3 regions of the Marinoscillum sp. HNIBRBA16962 genome follow, and region 3 is predicted to be linked to each of the others. Evidence: riboswitches for the same ligand, from Rfam matches in the RefSeq annotation. Region 3 holds a riboswitch; each other region holds the start of a gene.

Region 1 (7,540 bases), 2.5 Mb from region 3:
GGTAAATTTTAGCCCATTGATTATCACCCTGATCGTAATCATGCTTTTATATGCTTTCTTCTACATTCCAAGTGTGATGCAGTTTTTAAGCAAGCCTGATAAAGCAGAGTTATTTGGAGCTATGAAGGTAAAAAAGCCCTGGATAGAAGGAACCCGGGAGTTTATTGGCCTCCTGCTAGCCATCGGAGCGCTGCTTTACCTCAGAAAAAATCCGCCCAAAAAGAAAAGATCAGGGAAAAATAAACGCCGGGTTTGACCAGAGTTAGCCCGAATTCTGGTTAGTTGGTTTTTACAGTAAATAGCTCGATGTTTTTTGAATGGTTGGTTTGTATGGTACCAGAGAATACTTTTTCAAAAAACGCTGGCAGGCTTAGTTGATCCATAAGCGGTTTGGAGATCAGGTGATCTGTCTGGAATTTTTTGCATGACTTTTCAATTTGTGCCCCTTCATACAAGACTTTTCCACTGAAAACAATCTGGCTTTTGACATCACCTACCTGCCCAACTATTACTTGTCCGCAGTGAAATCCTGCCGTAAACTGAGGAACAATCCCATACTTTTTTAAGTACTTTTCTCTATGCTTCCTGATATCCCGTTTTACCTGCTGGAAGGCCCTTAAACAGTTAATATTCCTGATGCCGTCCTTCATTTTCCATGTCACGACCATTTCATCACCGACGTATCGATAGATCCGTCCATAGGTGTTTAGGATTGCGTCAGTTATATCATAAAAGAACTCATTGAGAAACTGGTTATACCGGATTTCACCCATTTTTTCAGCAATAGTTGTGGAATCATTGAGATCGAGGAACATGAAAATCCGTTTCTCTTTACGAGGAGTGTGATACTTACCAAAAATCAGGTTCAGCAAGACGCCCTGTCCCATTTTGTTGGAGATCTGGTGGGTAAAAATAAGACCAGCACTGATTAGTAGCGTATACAAAATGATGACGTGAAAATCTCCATGGTATACAAAAGCATGAAATTCTTCTCCCTGGAGGTATTCCGTGTAATTTTCTCCATTGTAAAGACTTCTGTTAAATGAAAAAACCAATAGGATTAACAATATGAAGAAGGAGGTGTAAACCAGTGTTTTTAAAATTACCTTTTTGAAAAATTTCATTTTCCTCTTGAGAGGGCTGTGAAGGTAAAGTTCTGATATGGATAAAAATGCTCCACCTAAAAGGCCGATCGTCATTCCATTAATGAAGGCGATCGGGTCATTGTATTCTCGGGCTGTGAGCGGATAGAGCAGGCCAAACAGAACACCTACAGCGATGAACATGAAAGAGATTCTGGTGTTCCGATGCCTGAGCCAACTTACTCTCATATTGCCAGGAGTTCTTTATCGTGGATTGAAAACACTTCAATTGGATTTTGTTTGCCACGCAGTGACATACTTCCAACTGCTTTGCTCTCAAAGAGGAGTGGCAGGTCTACTTTTCCAATCAGATCTTCAGAGACCAGAAGCTCTTCCCCAAGCTCTCTGCCTTTGGATAGAAGCCTGGAAGTAGTATTCATGACATCTCCGTGGAATACTATCTGCGTCTTTATGTTTCCGATTTCCGCGCGCACCAGCCTTCCGGTATGGATACTTCCGATCGGAGTGGGGATCAGCCCATACTTGGTAAAATACTTCTCCCTTTTCTGCTCAATTCTATCTTTTATAGCATGAAATGTCCGTACACAATTTGCATTAAAAAGGCCTTTTTCCATTCTCCAGGTGACCACCAGTGTATCTTCCACGTATTCGTAGATGATTCCCTGATGCTTTACTATGGGTTCTGTGATGTCATAGAAGTATTCATTAATGAATTTGAAGAAAGTAATTTCACTCAGCCTTGAGGTGAATTCATCCACGTTCCCCAACCCGATAAACATGACTATGCGCTCCTGCAGTACAGGCCGGTAAAAAGTGCCGGTGATAAAGCTGACGAGTACTCCCTGTCCCATCTTTCTGCTCATCATTCGGGTGAAATTGATGCTGAACGCAAAAAATAATGCATACAAAACGCCAACCGAAAAGTTTCCATACAAAAGATAATGCTGAAATTCACCATCGTTGAGCACTTCCGAATAGGACATACCAAGACGGAGCATTCTCGAGGTAGCTACTACATTTGTCAGGATAAAAACGATCAAAAAGAGGTAAAGTGTGGTCCTTAGTAAAAGAAGATAAATGAACTTGAGCTTTCGGATACCCCCTGTAAAGATCCACAGCTCTAAAAAAGATATCAATATCCCGATCAATGCTCCTGAAATAGCTCCGTTAATGAACGGAATAAGCTCAGAAAAGCCGTTTGAAAACATCACATAAATAACTCCCAGCAGAATACCTACTAAGATAATCTGCCCAGATACCCTATATTTGACTTTTTGGCTGACAGTGAGTTTCAAAAAAAGGCCTGATGTTGGACCCATGAAATTACAAATTATTTGGTAAGTTTCTGATATGAACAACAAACACCTTCTCCCGAAGATCTTTTTCATTCTGTTGCTATTCCTGGGTGTGTCTCCAGTGAGGAGTCAGGACCTGACAACAATCATCCTTGTGAGGCATGCTGAGAAAGAGCAGGATGGTACATCCGACCCATCGCTTACTGAAAAAGGTAAGCTGAGGGCTGAAAGACTGGCTTATATGTTGAACAGCCAACCTATTGAGACCATTTACACCACACGTTTCAGTAGAAATACCAGTACCATTTACCCAACAGCCCATCTGAAAGGTGTAATTACCAAAGTATATAAGCCCCATCAGAAAGGTTTTGTTGAGGAAATCGTAAAACAGCATAAAGGGAAGACGGTGCTGGTTTGCGGGCACTCAAACACTGTGCCCTTTATGGTCAATGAGCTCATCGGAAAAGAGCTTTTTGACCAACTTGCTGATGATGACTACAATGATATTTTTATAGTGACGGTTACTGAAGTAGGTAATGGAACCTTCACCATTATCAACTATTAAACCCGCTCAGGAGTTTTTCACAAATACCTTCCCTTTTGTCGGGTAGTACTTTTCAAAAAGGTAATAGTTTATACCATCTTTCAGTCCTACATCCGGAACCACCATGGTTCTGGCACCGGCAGACTTCATGGCCTCAATGTAGATCTCAGAGGCCGGAATGATCACATCTGCCCGGTCAGGGTTTAACTGGAGTTTTGACATCCGATCCTGCAGAGACATATTTTTAAGAAATTCCTGCACTTTCATGACCGTATCGAGGGATATCTTTCTCTTTTTACCGACCTGTGAAAGCTCATAGATCTTATTGATATTTCCTCCGGTACCAATGGCAGTAATGCCCTTATAATCTTTAACCTGATGGTAAATCCAGTCTTTCATGGCTTTCCAGGCTTTGGGAGAATCCACATGGTCGAGCCTGCGAACCGACCCTATTTTAAATGAATTGGATAAGATCTTGGCTTTATTTTTATAGAAATTGAGCTCGGTACTTCCACCTCCTACATCTATATGCAGGTATATCTTATCATCCAGATCAAGGCTGATGACATTATTGATCAGTGAAGCTTCCTTTTCGCCAGATATAATGGTGAGCTGCAGGTTTAATTCCTTTTTCACCCGCTCAACAATCTCTTTACCGTTTCTAGCTTCACGCATGGCAGAAGTAGCACAACCATAGAAATGATCTACTTCATAAAGGTCTATGAGGTGCTTATATGCCGTCATAAGCTTCATGAATTTTTCTTCACGCTCCGGGCTGATCTTTTTGGTTTTAAAAACATCATGGCCTAATCGAAGAGGGAAGCGAACGTATTCAAGCTTTTTTAACGTGATAATTGTTTCGAATTCAATCACTTTGGTGATCTGTAACCTGATGGCGTTAGATCCTATATCAATAGCTGCAAATTTCATTGGAGCCAAAAGTAGTCGTTTCAGAAATTGAGCCCTTGAAATATTTTCATTTTTATTATGAGGAATCACGTGTATATTTGCATCACATTTATCGAGAAAGGCGGAGGGATTGGGCCCTGTGAAGCCTTGGCAACCTTTTCGGACGTTCACAGTCTGGATTTCGGTGCCAATTCCCACCCAGACCGAAGCGTCAGGGAAGAGATAAGCTGTCCACTCACACCTTTCTCCAAATAAATGTCTTTAAATAACCTGGATAATGACAAAGCTAAAAGACATAGCGTCGGAGAGAATATTGGTGTTAGATGGCGCCATGGGTACCATGATACAGCGATACAAACTGGAAGAGGAAGACTTTCGAAATGAAGAGTTAAAGGATCACCCTCACGCTTTAAAGGGGAATAATGATCTTCTTTCCATCACCAGACCCGATGTGATCAGGGAGATTCATGCCGCCTATTTTGAGGCCGGAGCTGATATTGCTGAAACGAATACATTTAGCAGTACATCAATAGCACAGGCTGACTATCACCTGGAGCATTTGGTTTATGAGCTGAACTTTCAGTCAGCAAAAATCGCCAGAGAGGCTGCTGATGAATTCACCTCAAAAGATCCTGATAAACCACGTTTTGTAACAGGTTCAATAGGCCCGACAAACCGTACAGCATCCATTTCCCCGGATGTAAATGATCCTGGTTTCAGGGCCGTTTCTTTTGATGGATTAAAGGCAGCATACCGTGAACAGATCAAAGGACTGATTGACGGGGGGGTAGATGCTTTACTTGTAGAGACGGTTTTTGATACGCTTAATGCCAAAGCCGCTTTAATGGCCATTGACGAGGAAGTGAGTGAAAGAGGCATTGAATTACCCGTTATGGTTTCCGGTACCATTACGGATGCGTCAGGACGAACCTTGTCCGGTCAGACTACCGAAGCATTTTTAATCTCCTTAAGTCATATGCCTCTTTTGAGCATTGGTCTGAATTGTGCCCTTGGAGCCAGCCAGCTCAGGCCTTATTTACAGATCATGGCTGAGAAATCAGACTACATGGTGAGCGCCCACCCAAATGCAGGTCTGCCTAATGAATTTGGACAATATGATCAGACTCCTGAAGAAATGACCATGCAGATAGAGGAATACCTTCAGGAAGGTTTGGTCAATATTATCGGGGGGTGTTGTGGTACTACTCCGGACCATATCAGGTCCATTGCGGAGGCAGCCGGCAAGTATAAGCCCCGCAAAATTATTAGTAACCAGCAAGTGATTGCTTAAACCATTTTAGCCGCAAAAATTTTGAATGGAGTTACCATGAAGGTAACAGATATGCCTATGAAACCATTGATGCTTTCTGGCCTGGAGCCGCTTGTCATTACATCAGACACCAATTTTGTAAACATTGGCGAACGAACCAATGTGACAGGCTCAGCTCGTTTTGCCCGCCTCATCCGGGAGGACAAGTACGAAGAAGCCCTGGAAGTAGCCCTCGATCAGGTACGAGGTGGAGCTCAGATCCTGGACGTGAATATGGATGAGGGGATGCTGGATGGTAAAGCTGCAATGGTCAGATTCCTGAACCTCATTGCATCAGAACCTGAGATATCACGGATTCCGATTATGATTGACTCATCCAAATGGGAAATTATTGAAGCAGGACTCCAGTGCATTCAGGGTAAAGGAGTGGTTAATTCCATTAGCCTGAAAGAAGGAGAGGAGTCTTTCCTGTATCAGGCAAGAAAGATCAAGCAATACGGTGCGGCGGTTGTAGTGATGGCTTTTGATGAGGATGGGCAGGCAGATACTTATGAAAGGCGGATAACTATCTGTAAAAGGACGTATGATTTGCTGGTCAATGTGGTGAAATTTCCTCCCCAGGACATCATATTTGATCCCAATATCTTCCCGGTTGCCACCGGAATAGATGAGCATAACAATTATGCCGTTGATTTTTTCAATGCTACCAAATGGATCAAAGAAAACCTGCCCGGAGCCAAGGTGAGTGGTGGAGTCAGTAATGTTTCATTTTCATTCAGAGGAAATAACGTAGTTAGAGAAGCCATGCACTCAGCTTTTCTTTATCATGGCATTAAGCATGGCATGGATATGGGGATCGTGAATGCCGGAATGATCGAAGTATATGATGAGATCCCTAAAGACTTACTGGAGCGTGTAGAAGACGTCTTACTCAACCGAAGATCAGATGCCACCGAACGGCTACTGGCTTTCGCCGAAAAGGTAAAAGGTAAAGGAAAAGTAAAAGAGACAGATACTGCATGGCGAGAGAACCCTGTGGAGGAACGCCTGAAACATGCCCTAGTAAAGGGAATTATAGACTTTATCGAAGAGGATACGGAAGAAGCTCGCCAAAAGTATGATAAGCCACTGCATGTCATTGAGGGGCCGTTGATGGATGGGATGAACGTAGTGGGTGATCTTTTTGGATCAGGAAAGATGTTTTTACCACAGGTGGTCAAGAGTGCCCGTGTAATGAAAAAGTCTGTGGCATACCTGATCCCATTTCTGGAGGAGGAAAAAGCAAGATCCGGTGATACTAAAAAAAGTAAGGGGAAGATCCTTTTAGCTACGGTGAAGGGTGATGTACACGATATTGGTAAAAACATAGTGGGAGTGGTACTTGCCTGCAACAACTATGATATAGTAGATCTTGGGGTAATGGTCCCGGCAGAAAAGATCCTGGATGAAGCGGCAAAAGAGGATGCAGATATTATTGGGTTGAGCGGATTGATCACCCCGTCGCTGGATGAGATGGTGCATGTGGCGGCAGAGATGGAGCACAGAGGAATGCAGCTGCCCCTGCTCATCGGAGGGGCTACTACCTCGAGGATACACACTGCTGTGAAGATCACCCCTAAATATTCTGGCCCGGTGATACATGTGCTGGATGCTTCTAAGAGTGTTGGTGTAGCATCTAACTTATTAGGAGAGAAACGGGATGCTTTGGTTCAGAAAATTGCACAAGAGTACCATGACCTTCGGATAGGTCATGAGAATCGTCAGCAGGAAAAAGCTTCCGTAAGCTTTGATCAGGCAAAGAATAATAGATTTAAAGCAGACTGGCAAAGTTATACGCCTGTAAAGCCAGACAAATTGGGCAACCAGGTTTTTGAAGATGTGCCGCTTGATCAGGTCAGGAATTATATTGACTGGACACCGTTCTTTACTACCTGGATGTTGAAAGGGAAATTCCCCCAAATCTTTGAGAATCCTACGGTAGGCCAGGAGGCCAGGAAACTGTACGATGAAGCCAATACCCTCATCGATAAGGTAATTGCTGATGGTTCCCTGAAGGGTAAAGCCGTAGTAGGATTATACCCTGCTAAAGCTGTTGGAGAAGATGTAATGGTGTTTAACGAAGGTCAGGATGAAGTTTGCACTTTCCATTTTTTGAGGCAACAGGGTAAAAAAGGTAGCGGTATCCCCAACCTGAGTTTAGTGGATTTTATCTCTCCGGAGAGCGATTACATTGGTGGGTTCGCAGTATCTGTATTTGGAGCTTCGGAAATAGCAAAAAAGTTTGAAGATGACCATGACGATTATTCCTCTATTATGATCAAGTCTGTAGCCGATCGTTTTGCTGAGGCGCTGGCTGAAATGATGCATGAGAAGGTGAGAAAAGAGCTGTGGGGATATAGTTCTGAGCAGCTTAGTAATG
Region 2 (7,540 bases), 2.2 Mb from region 3:
TGCAGGGCATTGACCGTGGGATCATTATCAAACACATCGTCCCCCACTTCCGCACCCATCATAGCTTCCAGCATCTCTTTAGTGGGCCTGGTAACGGTATCACTTCTTAAATCTATCGGCTTTAACTCCATGACACTAAAATATGGATTTAGCCGGAAATCCGGACCGACGCGAAGCGGTATAATTTTATTGAGAACCCTTAATCCGCTGTTTATAAATGTTTTTCATAAATAATGGGAGTGGATGTGATTAAGCTTGCATAGAGGTAATAAAAAAGGGAGCCAGCTACTACTCTGACCCCCTTAATTTAATTAGCATAATATGAAGAGATTTGCTAATTCTACCTATGCTACGGTTACGCTACTCTCCAAAAAAAGAGTTACGGAATTAACATTCTTTAACCGCTCTATTTTCAGGGCAAAAGTCGTACCATTTCGGTTTCTGAAAGGAATAACTGTAAAAAATACATTTTTGGTTCACAACCGTACACTTTAGTGTCCACTTTTAAGTCAAAGTCTTTCATTTATCTTTGGCAGGCTGACACATTTCAGACTATGGATAAACTCTTTCTAATCGCCGGCCCATGTGTGGTAGAAAATGATACCACCCCCTTTGAAATAGCAGAAGAGGTACAAAAAGTGTGTGATGATCTGGATATAGAGTTTGTCTTTAAAGCCAGCTACCTGAAAGCAAACAGGACAAGTATAAACAGTTTCACAGGACTGGAAGAGGACCATTCGCTGAAGATTATTCAGGAGGTGGGGAAGGCTTTTGTTGTGAAAACGCTTACGGATATCCATGAAAGCAAAGACCCGGACAAAGTGGCCCCCTTTGTAGACATTTTGCAAATACCGGCATTTTTATGCAGACAAACTGATTTACTGCTTGCTGCCGGTCAGACCGGAAAACAGATTAATATAAAAAAGGGTCAGTTTATGTCGCCGGAAGCCATGAAGTTTCCGCTGGAAAAGGTCCGATCTACAGGAAATCAAAACGTGTGGCTCTGTGAACGTGGCTTTTCTTTTGGTTATGAAAACCTCGTAGTGGATGCCACTTCCATTACCCGGTTAAAAAAACACAATATTCCTGTGATTATGGACTGTACACACGCCCTACAACAACCCAATCAATCATCAGGGGTAACCGGCGGAAATCCGGAACTCATAGAAACCCTGGCTTTGTCAGCCGCGGCTACAGGGGCTGACGGGCTTTTTATTGAAACCCATCCTGACCCGGCTAAAGCTTTGAGCGATGGTGCAACTATGCTGCCGCTGCATAAGCTGAAACCGATACTGGAAAAAGTAATCAAGATAAGAACTGCTCTTAACATATAAGCATTTTGCAAACACTGGAAGAAAAAGCTAGAAAGATCAAACTACTGATCCTCGATGTAGACGGCACCCTCACCGATGGGGGGATTTATATGATGGAAGACGGCAATCAGTTTAAAAAATTTGATGTAAAAGATGGCATGGGTATAAAACTGGCGCTGAAGTCAGGCATGGAAGTGGGCATCATTAGTCACAGCCTGGTGACTGAGATGGTCAGCGCCCGGGCCAATATGCTCGGCATGAAGTACATCTACATCGGTCAGGATCCAAAACTTGAGATTTTAGACAGGTGGCTAAAAGAGCTTAACCTTACGTATGAAGAAGTAGCTTTCATTGGTGATGATGTAAATGATCTGGAGGTTATGGAAAAGGTGGGATTTAGTGCCTGCCCGGTTGATGCCACCATACAAGTGAAAAACCTTGCTGACATTACCCTCACCAAAGGCGGAGGAAAAGGAGCGGTCAGAGAGTTTATTGATCGGTTTGTTCTTTAGCTCAGCTTTCTCACAAATTGAGTAAAGAAGAGCATAGGCATCGACCAGAGTTTCCTTTCTGATCCGCTTTTGAAAAAACCGAAATGACCTATTTTTTTGATCCCAAGATCAGACGGCCTTATATACTGATAGGAGGTGCTGGCATTTTTATAGCAATGCATTAATGCCTGAGTCGCCGCAACGGGAGCGAGTACCTTATCATCCTCTATATTCACAAAATGCAACGGTATTTTGACAGACTCAAATTCCCTGATCAGAATCCTGTTTCCCTGCAAAACACCCTGCGGATGTAGCCCCCACTTTCTCCATTCCAATGCTATCCTGCTTGGGAGCGGTACTTTACCACCCATTACCCATCCGGGCATGTAGCCAAAAAGAAATGTAGTGAGTGGAATATTGATCAACCAGAAGATCATTACCTGAATAAGCGGCAATCCTTTCCAGTGCCCAAAATAAGCTGACTGAGATCCTACAAAATAAGCTGCAGCAATCCGGTCATGATTAGAAGCCTTGGGAAAAAGCTGGCCAGCCACACTATGACCTATCAAAAAAATCTTGTCATACCTTTGGTCCGCCCATTCAATGACAGCTTTTAGATCATACTCCCCCCATTCACTCATCTTTGCCTGGCAAATGGTCACGGGATCGTGAAGTGACTCTCCAACACCCCTGTAATCGAAAGTAATGACATCAAAATCGTCGTAATTGCTGGCATATTCTGCAAACCGTCTGTAGTATCCCTGAGGGGCAGCTGTAGCGGGTCCGATAATTATTAAATGGGGACTTTTCTTCTGAGAGCCAAACACCGTGGCGCTTATGTTTACCTGGTCATCTGTAGCAATCTCAATCGCTTCAGCCTTTTGCATGCTTGTCCATTAAAAATTGATGTACTGAAAGGCGGTTAAACACATGGCTGTCGCAAATGTATACAATCCTCAAATCCAATTAATATCTTGACCTTGTAATTTAAAATCAGATAGAATAACCAGGCTCATTTCAGAAAAATCTTACTCAAAAGCCCAAAAACATTTAGCCTTTATTCCGAAGTAGCTTAAATGGGTTTAAATTCGCAATCCGTTTGGCAATGTGTCCATTTCAAATATTTTTGCAACTCAATACGAAACAAGTCCGAAATGAGCGTTCTAGTAAATAAAGATTCCAAGATCATCGTGCAGGGGTTTACCGGTTCAGAAGGTACCTTTCATGCCTCTCAAATGATCGAGTATGGTAGTAATGTAGTAGGTGGTGTTACTCCGGGGAAAGGCGGACAGACTCACCTTGATAAGCCTGTTTTCAATACCGTAAAGGACGCTGTAGACCAAACAGGAGCAGACGTATCCATCATCTTTGTACCACCTGCATTTGCTGCGGATGCTATCATGGAAGCTGCGGATGCCGGCATCAAAGTGATTATCACCATCACAGAAGGTATCCCGGTAAAAGATATGATGAAGGCCAAGCCGTATGCTAAGAAAAGGGGTGCCATTCTCGTAGGTCCTAACTGCCCGGGAGTAATCACTCCGGAAGAAGCGAAGGTTGGCATCATGCCTGGATTTGTTTTTAAGAAAGGGAATATAGGAATTGTTTCCAAATCAGGAACGCTGACATATGAGGCTGCCGATCAGGTAGTGAAAGCAGGACTGGGTATTACCACCGCTATAGGAATAGGTGGAGACCCGATCATCGGAACATCTACTAAAGAAGCCGTGCAACTGCTGATGGATGACCCTGAAACTAAAGGCATCGTAATGATCGGAGAAATAGGCGGTAACTATGAAGCGGAAGCCGCACAATGGATCAAGGAAAATGGAAATAAAAAGCCGGTTGTTGGATTTATTGCCGGACAAACAGCCCCTCCGGGCCGAAGAATGGGACATGCCGGAGCTATCATCGGCGGAAAAGATGACACAGCAGAAGCTAAAATGAAAATTATGGCTGAAAATGGTGTGCATGTGGTGAAATCACCTGCAGACATAGGAGAAGTCATGAAAAAGGCCCTGGCATAAGGAAGACAAAATACAGAAATGAAAAGTCGGTTAAATTATTTTAGCCGACTTTTTGTATTTAATGGCAGGGAACAATAATCATTAAATATCTTTAACGTTGAGATAGCAGCATTATGAAAAACATAAAATACCCCATATTAATAGTCCTATTCGCAAGCTTACTTTTATGGTCGGGTTGCAATAAAGATAACGAGCCCAAAACGGCATTCGACAAGGTCAACAACTGGATTTACAGCGAAATGGACTTTTGGTACTATTGGACCACCGACCTGCCAAAAAAACCAGGCACAAACCTTAACCCGGAAACTTTCTATAAAAGCCTCTTAGTGCCTCAAGACAGATTTTCTTTTATACATGATAACTATGAAGAATTAATAGACCTTCTCAATGGAGTGAGCCTGGAATCTGGCTTTGAATACAAGCTGTACCTGGAATCAGATGGGAGCGAAAATGTGATCATGCAGCTCACCTATATCAAAGACGGAGCTCCTGCCGACCTCCTCGGAATGAAACGTGGAGATATCATCTATACGATTAATGGCGCACAATTGACCACTTCCAATTATAAAGAGCTGCTAGGAGAAACAAATGCTGAATACACAGCCCAATACAGAAGGTATGATTTTGATAATGAAGAGTTTGTAGATCAGGGCTCAGTAACTATCAACCCAACCACGTTTGCTGAAAACCCGATCCTGCTCGATACTGTGTATGAGATCTCCGGAAAGAAGATAGGCTACTTGGTCTATACATTCTTTTCCACCGGCCCATCTCAGGGCAGTACCGTATACGATGAGCAGGTAGATATGGTATTTAATGAGTTTAAAAGTCAGGGCATCACAGATTTCATCCTGGACTTAAGATTCAATAGCGGAGGAAGTGAGTTGTCCGCAAGAAATCTTTCCAGCCTGATTGTAAAAAACGCCACCAGCGAAGACCTGATGTTTAAAAAACAATACAATGATGAGGTACAGGACCTTATTCTGAATGATGATGACCTGGGTGAGGATTTTCTGAACCTTCCCTTCTTCGATAAATCGGAAAACATAGGGGCCAATATTGGGAATATGGTCCACATCATCACCTCCGGTCGCAGCGCCTCGGCCTCTGAGGTGGTTATTAACTCACTAAAACCTTACATGGATGTATTCATCGTAGGTGACACCACGGTAGGAAAAGATGTAGGTAGTATCACCATCAATGAGGAGGATAATCCTGAAAACGAGTGGGCTATTCAACCAATAATAGTGAGAATTGTAAATGCGGATAATCAGGATTATCCGGATGGATTTATTCCGAATGTTCTCATTGAAGACAATTTCCTTGTTCTCAATCCCCTGGGAGACACAGAAGAACCACTTTTAAATGCGGCTCTAAGTGCAATTGGCGTACAAACTGCCCGTATCATTCCTCAATATGAAACTTTAGAAAGAAGTCCAATCCTGCAGTCCATTGATAAAAAAGCATGGAACAGGCGGTTTATTTTGGATAAAAATTCCTTTCCAAAGAATCTCCATTTGAAGGATTTTTAAAATTTCTTTTTGCAAACAAAAAATTCCGTGCTAGGTTTGCCTTCTCAAATCGGTAAATGATCGATTTATAAAGAAGCGCTGAGAGACAGGCTCTGTGAAGCGCTAGCAACCCCCACCCTAAACGGGAAGGTGCTAATTCCTGTCCTGATAGATATTCTGTTGGGAAATATAAATTGATAAGTATGAAAATCAACATCCAAAGCATCCTCAAGGAACTCGCTTCATTTTTAGAATCTGAAGCAGAGCAGTTTATTGATCAGTTTGATATCAGCGATCAGGATTGCTGTTGTATGTGTTGCTGTTGTTAGTACTGCAGGCCATTCCAAACGCATGTGAATGCATCAGCCCGCCCCGACGGTTACCATCGGGATCAGAAAAGCCCCCTTACATTTTTTCACAGCACTAAAACATATACAACAATGTCAGACCTTAAATTCGAAACTTTACAATTACATGCCGGCCAGGAAGCAGACCCTGCTACAGGAGCTCGTGTCGTGCCTATTTATCAAACCACCTCATACACTTTCAAAAACTCAGAGCACGGAGCTAATCTTTTTGCGTTGAAAGAGTTTGGAAACATCTACACCCGGATCATGAATCCAACCAATGATGTTTTTGAAAAGCGTATTGCTGCTCTGGAAGGAGGAGTTGCGGCAGTGGCTGTAGGGTCAGGTCAGGCGGCGCAGTTTATTGCGCTCAACAATATTTTACAGGCAGGAGATAATTTTGTCTCCACTTCATTTCTCTATGGCGGCACTTACAATCAATTTAAAGTTGCGTTTAAACGACTGGGAGTTGATGTGCGGTTTGCAGAGAGTGACACTGTAGATGCCTTTGAGCAACTGATTGATGAAAATACCAAAGCGCTCTACCTGGAAACCATCGGTAATCCCGGGTTTAATGTTCCGGATTTTGATGCATTGGCTGCTTTAGCTGATAAGTACGAAATCCCACTTATTGTGGACAACACCTTTGGTGCTGCCGGATATCTTTTCAGACCCATTGAGCACGGAGCAGCTGTAGTAACCTCCTCAGCCACCAAATGGATAGGCGGGCATGGAAACAGCATAGGAGGAGTGATAGTAGATAGCGGAAAATTTAACTGGGCCAATGGTAAGTTCCCACAGTTCACAGAACCTTCAGAGGGTTATCACGGACTGGTTTTCTGGGATGTGTTTGGTGAAAAAAATCCACTTGGATTGCCCAATATTGCCTTTGCGATAAGGGCCAGAGTAGAAGGGTTACGGGATTTCGGACCTGCACTGAGCCCTTTCAACAGTTTCTTGCTTCTGCAGGGACTTGAAACACTTTCGCTCAGGGTACAACGAACCGTAGATAATGCACTGGAGCTGGCCCAATGGCTGGAGGAGCATCCGCTGGTGGAATCTGTAAACTATCCGGGACTGGAAAGCAGCAGCTATCACAAACTGGCTAAAAAATACCTGAAAAATGGCTTTGGCGGAGTGCTCTCGTTTGTCCTCAAAGGGGAAAAAGAACACGCTACCAGCCTTGTGGACAATTTGGAACTGGTTAGTCACGTGGCTAACGTAGGTGATGCAAAGACACTGATCATACAACCAGCAGCCACTACTCATCAGCAGCTCAACAATGAGGAGCAACTCACAGCCGGAGTTTTACCCAATTTGTTGCGAGTGTCTGTGGGCATAGAACACATCGATGATATCAAAGAAGACTTTCAAAAAGCTTTTGAAAAAATATATGCAGACAACCCCATTAACTCCTGATACGACCTTGGAAAAGCAGATTTCTCCTAAAACTTCCACACTAAAGGTTCCCGGACCTTTAGTGTTGGAATGCGGAGCCACGCTTGAGGATGTAAAAATTCGGTACACTACCATTGGTAAACTCAACAAGGATAAAACCAATGTAGTGTGGGTTTTCCATGCATTGACTGCAAACAGTGACCCTTCTGAGTGGTGGCCACAGCTTATTGGAGAAGGGCTCACCATTGACCCAAAAGATAAATTCATTGTTTGTGCCAATATGCTTGGGTCCTGTTATGGCACTACCGGCCCAAAGGACAGGAACTTTCCGCTGGTAACCATTCACGACATGGTCGAACTGCACAAGGTGCTAAAGGACCATTTGGGTATAAAAAGAATTTTCCTTGGCATTGGCGGGTCAATGGGCGGCCAGCAGCTCCTGGAGTGGGCAGT
Region 3 (7,540 bases):
TCCTGGAATCTGACTGAAAAGGTTAAGGGATATTTTATGCTATACCTGATCCTGAGTGGGAGTATTATCGGGTGTTTTGTTGCGCTGGATTTCTTCCTCTTTTATGTCTTTTTTGAGTTTATGCTTTTACCCATGTTTTTCCTGATCGGGATATGGGGAGGGCCCAGGAGGTCGTATGCTTCCATTAAGTTTTTTCTCTACACCCTGCTGGGTTCATTATTCATTTTGATTGTAATGATCGGTCTTTACCTGTCAGTGGGGACCGTTGAAAATAATGGAGAAATAGTTCATACGTTTAGCCTCATTTCGATGATGGATGGCGCTTACCTGCAGGATGCGCTGTTGGCTCCCGGGAATGATTATCTTCTATTTGGGATGCCAGTGAGGTACGTGGCTTTCATTTTTCTGATGATCGGGTTTGCCATTAAGCTTCCGGCAGTTCCGGTGCACACCTGGCTCCCGGATGCCCACGTAGAAGCGCCCACGGCTATTTCAGTGTTGCTGGCCGGGATACTGCTAAAGGTTGGGGGATACGGTTTCTTCAGAATTGCATACTCTATTTTTCCTGATGCAGCTATTGAGTTTGCATATCCGGTTGCCATTTTTGGGGTGATCTCCATTATTTATGGAGGCCTGGTGGCTATGGCGCAAAATGATGTGAAGCGCCTCATTGCTTATTCATCGGTTTCACATATGGGATTTGTGATGCTGGGATTAGCTGCCCTGACCAGCGAAGGGGTTTCCGGATCCCTTTTTCAAATGGTATCGCATGGTTTTATATCCGGGGCGTTGTTCCTGGTGGTTGGGGTGATTTATGATCGAACTCACGATCGTCAAATAGAGGGTGTCAGTGGCCTGGCGAGTAAAATGCCCGGGTACACTTTCTTTGTGGTGATTTTCTTTTTTGCTTCATTAGGATTGCCAGGATTGTCCGGGTTTGTTGGAGAGGTGTTGGTGCTGATGGGAGCCATAGGGACCGAATCTTCTACAGGATTATTTTCAAAATGGGTAGGTATCATCGCCGTATCAGGGATTATTATTTCCGCAGGGTATTATTTATGGACCCTTCAGCGGATGTTCTTTGGAGAATTTTGGACCAAGGAAGCAGCGTGGAGCGAGAAAATGAAAGATCTCACTACCCGTGAATGGATCATGTTGGTTCCTCTTGCGGTATTGGTTCTTTTATTTGGAATTTTCCCGTCGATACTTCTTGACCCCATCGATAACTCATTAAAGTTTTTTGTAGATCACCTGATCAGCCAGGGAGAATTTTATCTAAATCAATGATGCTCTTGGAACAGCTACAGGCAGGTCAGCTACAGGATATTTTGGATCAGCTTTTGCTTTTGCGGTATGAGATCGCATTGGTAGCAGGAGCAATGCTTGTCCTCACAGGAGGCCTGTTGTTTTCGAAGCCTCTTGTATCAAAATTGCTTTATGTCATAGTGTTGCTGGTGGCTCTTTTTGGAGTAACTGTCCGTTCGGAAGAGGTGATCATCCTTTCCGATTTCCTGGTCATGGATGGGCTGGGTGACTTATTCAAAATAGCCTTTGCTGGTTTGTCTCTTTGGATAGTGTTTTTCCCAGAGGTGCGTGAGCGGAAGTCTGAGTTTTATTTTCTGCTCTTATCAGTGATTTTGGGCAGTACCCTGATGCTTTCTGCCAATCATCTCTTAATTATTTACCTTGCCGTAGAGCTTACCTCTTTTGCATCCTACCTGATCACCAATTTCAATTTTGAAAAGCGTTCGTTTGAAGCAGGGCTGAAATACCTGCTATTTGGTGGAGTGAGCTCTGCATTTGCCTTGTATGGAGCGTCATTGATTTATGGGTTTACAGGTACCCTTGTATTATCCGAAATGGATTTTAATGTGATAGGCAGTTCAGGTTTACTGAATTTCGGGCTGGTGACATTCATGGGTGGCTTACTGTTCAAAATAAGTTTGGTTCCTTTCCATATCTGGACACCATCAGCGTATGAAGAAGCACCTACCGAATCGCTCCCGATCCTGGCTTCTTTGCCTAAAATCGGGGCTTTGGTATTGCTTCACAGGATATTCAGGCAGTTAGACATTTTTACTGTAAACTGGCTTTTTGTTGCCGTCGCAGTGATCGGTATGGCAACGATCGTGCTGGGGACACTGGGCGCTATGCGTCAGCACAACGCAAAAAGGCTGATTGCTTACGGAGCTATAGCCCATTCCGGTTTTTTGCTGGTTCCTTTACTTATCCCCGGTGAGACTGGAGCTAATGCATTTATCTGGTATGGGGTGGTGTATATGTTTATGAATCTGGCTGTATTTCATCTGCTTGCCATTTTTGAGGAGCTCGGCATCAAAGATGTTGAGGATTTTTCCGGGCTGAGAGCTGACCAGAGTTACCTCGGGAGTTTGTTTGTTTTGGTATTAATAGCTTTGGTAGGGTTACCTCCCACTGCCGGCTTTACCGCAAAATTTTATTTGTTTTCGGCTTTGTGGTCCTGGTATGAAAACATTGGTGATCCTTTAATGCTCACGTATCTGGGTGTGGGGGTCTTGAGTGTGGTGTTTTCACTTTTCTTTTATTTGAAAATCCCGTATAATTTTTTTCTCAAAGAATCTCAAAATGCAAATACGGTCAGGATCCAGTTTTATCAACGACTTTTGGCAACTATTTTCACAGGAGTGTTGTTATCGATTTTCTTTAGGCCGGATTTATTGAATAACATTGCGGAAAATATTAAATTCATTGCTTGGTAACTGACAAATGAGCGACGCGATAAAACACGAATGTGGAGTAGCAGTGCTCCGTCTTCGACGACCCCTCCAATACTATATTGATAAATATGGCACTCCGGCTTATGCTGCAAAGAAAATGTACCTGCTCATGCAGAAGCAGCATAATAGAGGGCAAGATGGAGTAGGGGTAGCAAACATCAAACTGGATATGCCTCCGGGCACAAGATATATCAGCCGGTACCGCACCACCAATCAGCAGCCTATAGAAGATCTTTTCGGGAAGATCAGTAAGAAATACAGCAAGGCGCAAAAAGAAGGAAAAGAGAACTACACAAATGCTCTATGGATGAAGGAGCATTTTGCGTTTACAGGGGAGGTATGGCTTGGCCACCTGCGGTATGGTACTCACGGAAAAAACAACATCGAAAGCTGTCATCCTTTCTTAAGGCAGAATAACTGGAGAAGCCGAAACCTTGTCATGGCCGGCAACTTCAATATGACCAATGTGGATGAGTTGTTTAATAAACTGGTAACACTTGGTCAGCATCCCAAGGAGATGGTGGATACCGTCACTGTAATGGAGAAAATCGGTCACTTTCTGGATGAAGCAAATCAGGCGATTTTTGATAAGTACCGTGGACAAAAGACTAATCAGCAGATCACTGAGATCATTGAAGATGAAATTGATCTGCGAAGAGTTTTAGAAAAATCCTGCCGTGATTTTGACGGAGGATATATTATGACAGGAATGGTAGGCTATGGAGCTGCTTTTGTGGCCCGTGATCCTCATGGCATCCGTCCTGCTTATTATTATGCAGACGATGAAGTGGTCTCTGTTGCTTCAGAGAAACCTGCTCTTAAAACAACTTTTGACTGTGCTTATGAGGACATAAAGGAGATAAAGCCGGGACATACCCTGATCATTGATAAAGATGGAAGCTTCAGGGAGGAGCCTTTTATTCAGTCAGGGGAAAAGAAATCCTGTTCATTTGAGCGTATTTACTTTTCAAGAGGCACTGACCCGGATATCTACAATGAGCGCAGAAAGCTTGGGGAGCTGCTTATCCCTCAGGTATTAAAAGCTGTGAATTTTGATCTGAAGAATACCATTTTCAGCTACATCCCAAACACAGCAGAAACCTCTTTTCTGGGTCTGCTGAGAGGTATAGACCAATACCTTATCAATCAACGCAAGGACATCATTCTTGATGAAAAACCCAGCGCTGATTCTCTGGAAGATATTTTATCATTCAGGCCGAGGGTGGAGAAGCTTGTGCTTAAGGATGCCAAGCTCAGAACGTTTATCACAGATGATGCGCATCGCGATGATCTGGTAGCTCACGTTTACGATACCACTTATGAGGTAATTAACAAAAATAAAGATACCCTGGTAGTCATAGATGATTCTATTGTGCGTGGCACTACATTGGAAAAGAGTATTCTTACCCTTCTAGATAAGCTTGAGCCTAAAAAAGTAGTTATCGTATCATCAGCACCTCAGATTCGGTTTCCGGATTGCTATGGTATAGATATGAGTAAGATGAAAGAATTTGTGGCTTTTAGAGCTGTATTGGCCCTGTTGGAAGAGCACAATAAGGAATATTTACTAGATGAGGTTTTTGAGAAATGCCTTGCCAGTATCAGAGAGAAAAGTGCTCCAAACTATGTGAAGGAATTATATAAGCCGTTCACTTATGACCAGGTATCAGCAAAAATTACAGAAATTGTAAAACCAAAAAACATGAAAGCTGAGCTCGAAGTGGTTTATCAGACCGTCGATAACCTGCATAAAGCCTGTCCACACCATCTTGGTGACTGGTATTTCACCGGAGACTACCCTACACAGGGGGGGAACCGGGTGGTTAATAAAGCCTTCATCAACTTCATGAAAGGAGCAGAAGTCAGAGCTTATTAAGCGTTTCGCAAAACCAATTCTTTTCCGGAACCTTTCATAACTAACCCTCGTTTAGGTACCATATTCATTTGGCAAATAAGCCTTCTTAAATGGCTTGGTATTGAAAAAGTGGAAATTTGAAGGCTAAAATTTGGAATTCATCTAAAATTTCTCAAAAATGTCGGCTATTTATCATAAATCATTTTGATGTTTGAATAATCTGATTCACCTTTGAGGTATCAATTCTAGAAAAATTGATTTATAAAGAAGCGTGGAGAGACAGGCTCTGAGAAACGCTAGCAACCTGAAAACTAAAATTAAGGTGCTAATTCCTGATTTCTTCTGTATAGTCAGAAGAAGGATATGAATTAATTGATATGAAAATTACTAAAAACGTATTCTTTGATCTCTTCATTAGGCCGGTAAGCAAATGGGCTGTGTGTTGTTGCTGTTGTTGTAAATGATCAGAAACCTTCTGATTTTTTCACAAGAGCAATTTTTAAACCGATAACACACAAAAACTAATGAATACAATCAAAACTAACTTCCTGAACAAACTAAACAGTGCATGCTGTATCTGTATGTGTTGTTGTGTATGCTGTATTTGTACAGCCTACCCGGGGAAGCATTATGTGTAACAAATAAAGAATTTTAACAATAATGTGTCAGAAACCCCGGAGATGAAACCTCGGGGTTTTTTTATGACCAGAAAAAATTAAAGACATGAGCACACAAACAATTAGTCCAGAGGCAGTCGCTGATATACAGGAGCTTAAGGAAAAGATCCAAAGCTTTAAGCTGGGGCAGATTCCGGAAGAGCGTTTTAAGGCTTTTCGGCTGGCCAGAGGGGTTTACGGTCAGCGACAGCAAGGCGTGCAGATGTTTCGTCTTAAACTACCGTACGGCAAGATCACTGCTGATCAGCTGGAGACGGTAGCCAACCTTTCAGAAACGTACACCAATGGAAATCTGCATCTGACCACCCGGCAGAACATTCAGCTTCATTATGTGAACCTGGATGATACCCCGGAGATGTGGGAAGCTCTGGAGAAGGTAGGAGTTACGACAAAAGAGGCCTGTGGAAATACGGTCAGGAATGTAACTGCATCTCCTTTTGCCGGTATAGATCCGGAAGAGCCGTTTGATGTGGCCCCTTATGCTCAGGGTGTATTTGAGTACTTTTTAAGAAATCCTATATGCCAGGAGATGGGGAGAAAGATTAAAATAGCTTTCTCTTCCAGCCGTGCAGATGCTGCCTTTACTTACATTCATGACTTTGGGTTTATCCCTAAACTGCAAGGAAAGAAGCGCGGGTTTGAGGTTCTTGTAGGAGGAGGGCTCGGGGCTCAGGCTTTTGTGGCACAAAAAGCTTATGATTTCCTGCCGGAGGATGAGCTTATTCCTTTTGTGGAGGCCGGATTGCGCGTGTTTGATCGATATGGAGAGCGCGAGCGGAGACATAAAGCCCGAATGAAATTCCTGATCGATCCTAAGAAAGGTTTGGGTCTTGATGGGTTTATGGAGCTGGTAGACAAGGAGCGAAAGGCGCTACCATATCACTCCTACCAGATAAGTGTGCCAAAGGAAAAAACTCCGGTGCCTGAAGAAAAGCCAATATTTGCTATAGACGATTTTGAGTATGATGAAGCTTATAAGCAGTGGTTTTTAACTAATGTGTTCGAACAAAAGCAAGAAGGATTTTATGCTGTGAAAGTCAGGGTTCCTTTGGGTGATATCCACGCTAAAACTGCAAGAAAGCTTTCCGATATCGTAAGAAATTGGGCGGCGGATGATATCCGAATAACCCTCAATCAGGGCTTATTGCTTAAATACATTACGCTGGAAGATATTCCTGCAGTCTATGCTGCATTGAAGGAACTGGATCTCTCTGCTCCGGGATTTGATACACTAGCAGATGTTACAGCGTGCCCCGGCACTGATACGTGTAACCTTGGGGTAACTAACAGTACGGCTTTGGCTAAAGTGCTGGAGGATACGATCCGTGATGAATTTCCGCACCTGGTGGACGAGTCTTTGATCAAGATCAAGATCAGTGGTTGTATGAATTCCTGCGGCCAGCATATGGTTGGTAATATCGGTTTTCACGGAAGCAGTATTAAGCATGGAGACAAGGTAGTTCCGGCCATGCAGGTGGTCATAGGCGGGGGAGTAGATCCTGACGGTAAGGGTTTTATTGCTGAGAAGGTTATTAAAATTCCTACTAAAAGGATACCGGAGACGGTCCGTTACCTGCTCAATGACTATGAGGAAAATGGTACGGAGGAGGAATATTTCAATGCCTACTTTAGAAGACAGGGTAAGCGGTATTTTTATGAAATACTGAAACCCCTGGCTGATGTGACTACTTTATCTGATTCTGATTATCAGGACTGGGGTAAAGTAGATGATTTCGTTCCCGAAATCGGAGTAGGAGAATGTGCCGGCGTAATGCTGGACCTGGTGAGCACCATCTTGATGGATGCAGAGGAGCGGTTGGCTAAAGGGAAAGTGGCTCTGGCAGAGGAAAAATGGGCAGATGCCATTTACTACAGCTACAACACGCTTGTCATAGGAGCTAAAGCAATCCTTTTAAGTAAGGACATTCAATGCAATACACATCAGGGGATCATTGAAGATTTTCAAAAGCATCTGGTAGATACCGGAGAGGTTCAGCTGCCGGTGTCTTTTGATGACCTGACTTTACAGATCAACAAGAATGCACCTGAAGAAGCTTTTGCCAAAGCGTATCTGGAGGAAGCAGAAACATTTTTCAATCAGATCACTGACTTGAGAAATGCTGAGAAGGGTGAGAAGCTGGTGGTAAATGAATTTTACAAAGCTTAGCAATGAAGTAAGCATGATGCCTGATTTTGAAACCGTGAATACATGAAGAAAAGACCGAAATTGACATTGGTGGGTGCTGGTCCCG

The links. A riboswitch is a leader RNA that binds a small molecule or an ion and turns the genes downstream of it on or off. The one in region 3 is predicted to bind S-adenosylmethionine.
Region 1: it holds a riboswitch for S-adenosylmethionine, as region 3 does, so the genes downstream of both, AC3E9V_RS15615 (homocysteine S-methyltransferase family protein) here and AC3E9V_RS05530 (nitrite reductase) in region 3, are expected to answer to the same signal.
Region 2: it holds a riboswitch for S-adenosylmethionine, as region 3 does, so the genes downstream of both, AC3E9V_RS22145 (O-acetylhomoserine aminocarboxypropyltransferase/cysteine synthase family protein) here and AC3E9V_RS05530 (nitrite reductase) in region 3, are expected to answer to the same signal.

Annotation. Positions count from the first base shown of each region.
Region 1 covers NZ_CM173603.1:3,772,663-3,780,202, reverse strand. The annotation lists gene AC3E9V_RS15640 (transmembrane 220 family protein) at 1-256, shown strand, start outside; gene AC3E9V_RS15635 (adenylate/guanylate cyclase domain-containing protein) at 279-1,286, opposite strand; gene AC3E9V_RS15630 (adenylate/guanylate cyclase domain-containing protein) at 1,328-2,422, opposite strand; gene AC3E9V_RS15625 (phosphoglycerate mutase family protein) at 2,454-2,963, shown strand; gene AC3E9V_RS15620 (Ppx/GppA phosphatase family protein) at 2,970-3,872, opposite strand; SAM riboswitch class I at 3,958-4,080, shown strand; gene AC3E9V_RS15615 (homocysteine S-methyltransferase family protein) at 4,129-5,142, shown strand; gene metH (methionine synthase) at 5,164-7,540, shown strand, end outside.
Region 2 covers NZ_CM173603.1:5,306,109-5,313,648, forward strand. The annotation lists gene AC3E9V_RS22110 (threonine aldolase family protein) at 1-131, opposite strand, end outside; gene AC3E9V_RS22115 (hypothetical protein) at 322-495, shown strand; gene kdsA (3-deoxy-8-phosphooctulonate synthase) at 555-1,334, shown strand; gene AC3E9V_RS22125 (KdsC family phosphatase) at 1,340-1,825, shown strand; gene AC3E9V_RS22130 (alpha/beta hydrolase family protein) at 1,822-2,691, opposite strand; gene sucD (succinate--CoA ligase subunit alpha) at 2,959-3,831, shown strand; gene AC3E9V_RS22140 (S41 family peptidase) at 3,945-5,363, shown strand; SAM riboswitch class I at 5,426-5,538, shown strand; gene AC3E9V_RS22145 (O-acetylhomoserine aminocarboxypropyltransferase/cysteine synthase family protein) at 5,783-7,108, shown strand; gene AC3E9V_RS22150 (homoserine O-acetyltransferase family protein) at 7,116-7,540, shown strand, end outside.
Region 3 covers NZ_CM173603.1:1,309,800-1,317,339, forward strand. The annotation lists gene AC3E9V_RS05515 (complex I subunit 4 family protein) at 1-1,287, shown strand, start outside; gene AC3E9V_RS05520 (NADH-quinone oxidoreductase subunit N) at 1,284-2,738, shown strand; gene AC3E9V_RS05525 (amidophosphoribosyltransferase) at 2,746-4,632, shown strand; SAM riboswitch class I at 4,868-4,981, shown strand; gene AC3E9V_RS05530 (nitrite reductase) at 5,335-7,455, shown strand; gene cobA (uroporphyrinogen-III C-methyltransferase) at 7,498-7,540, shown strand, end outside.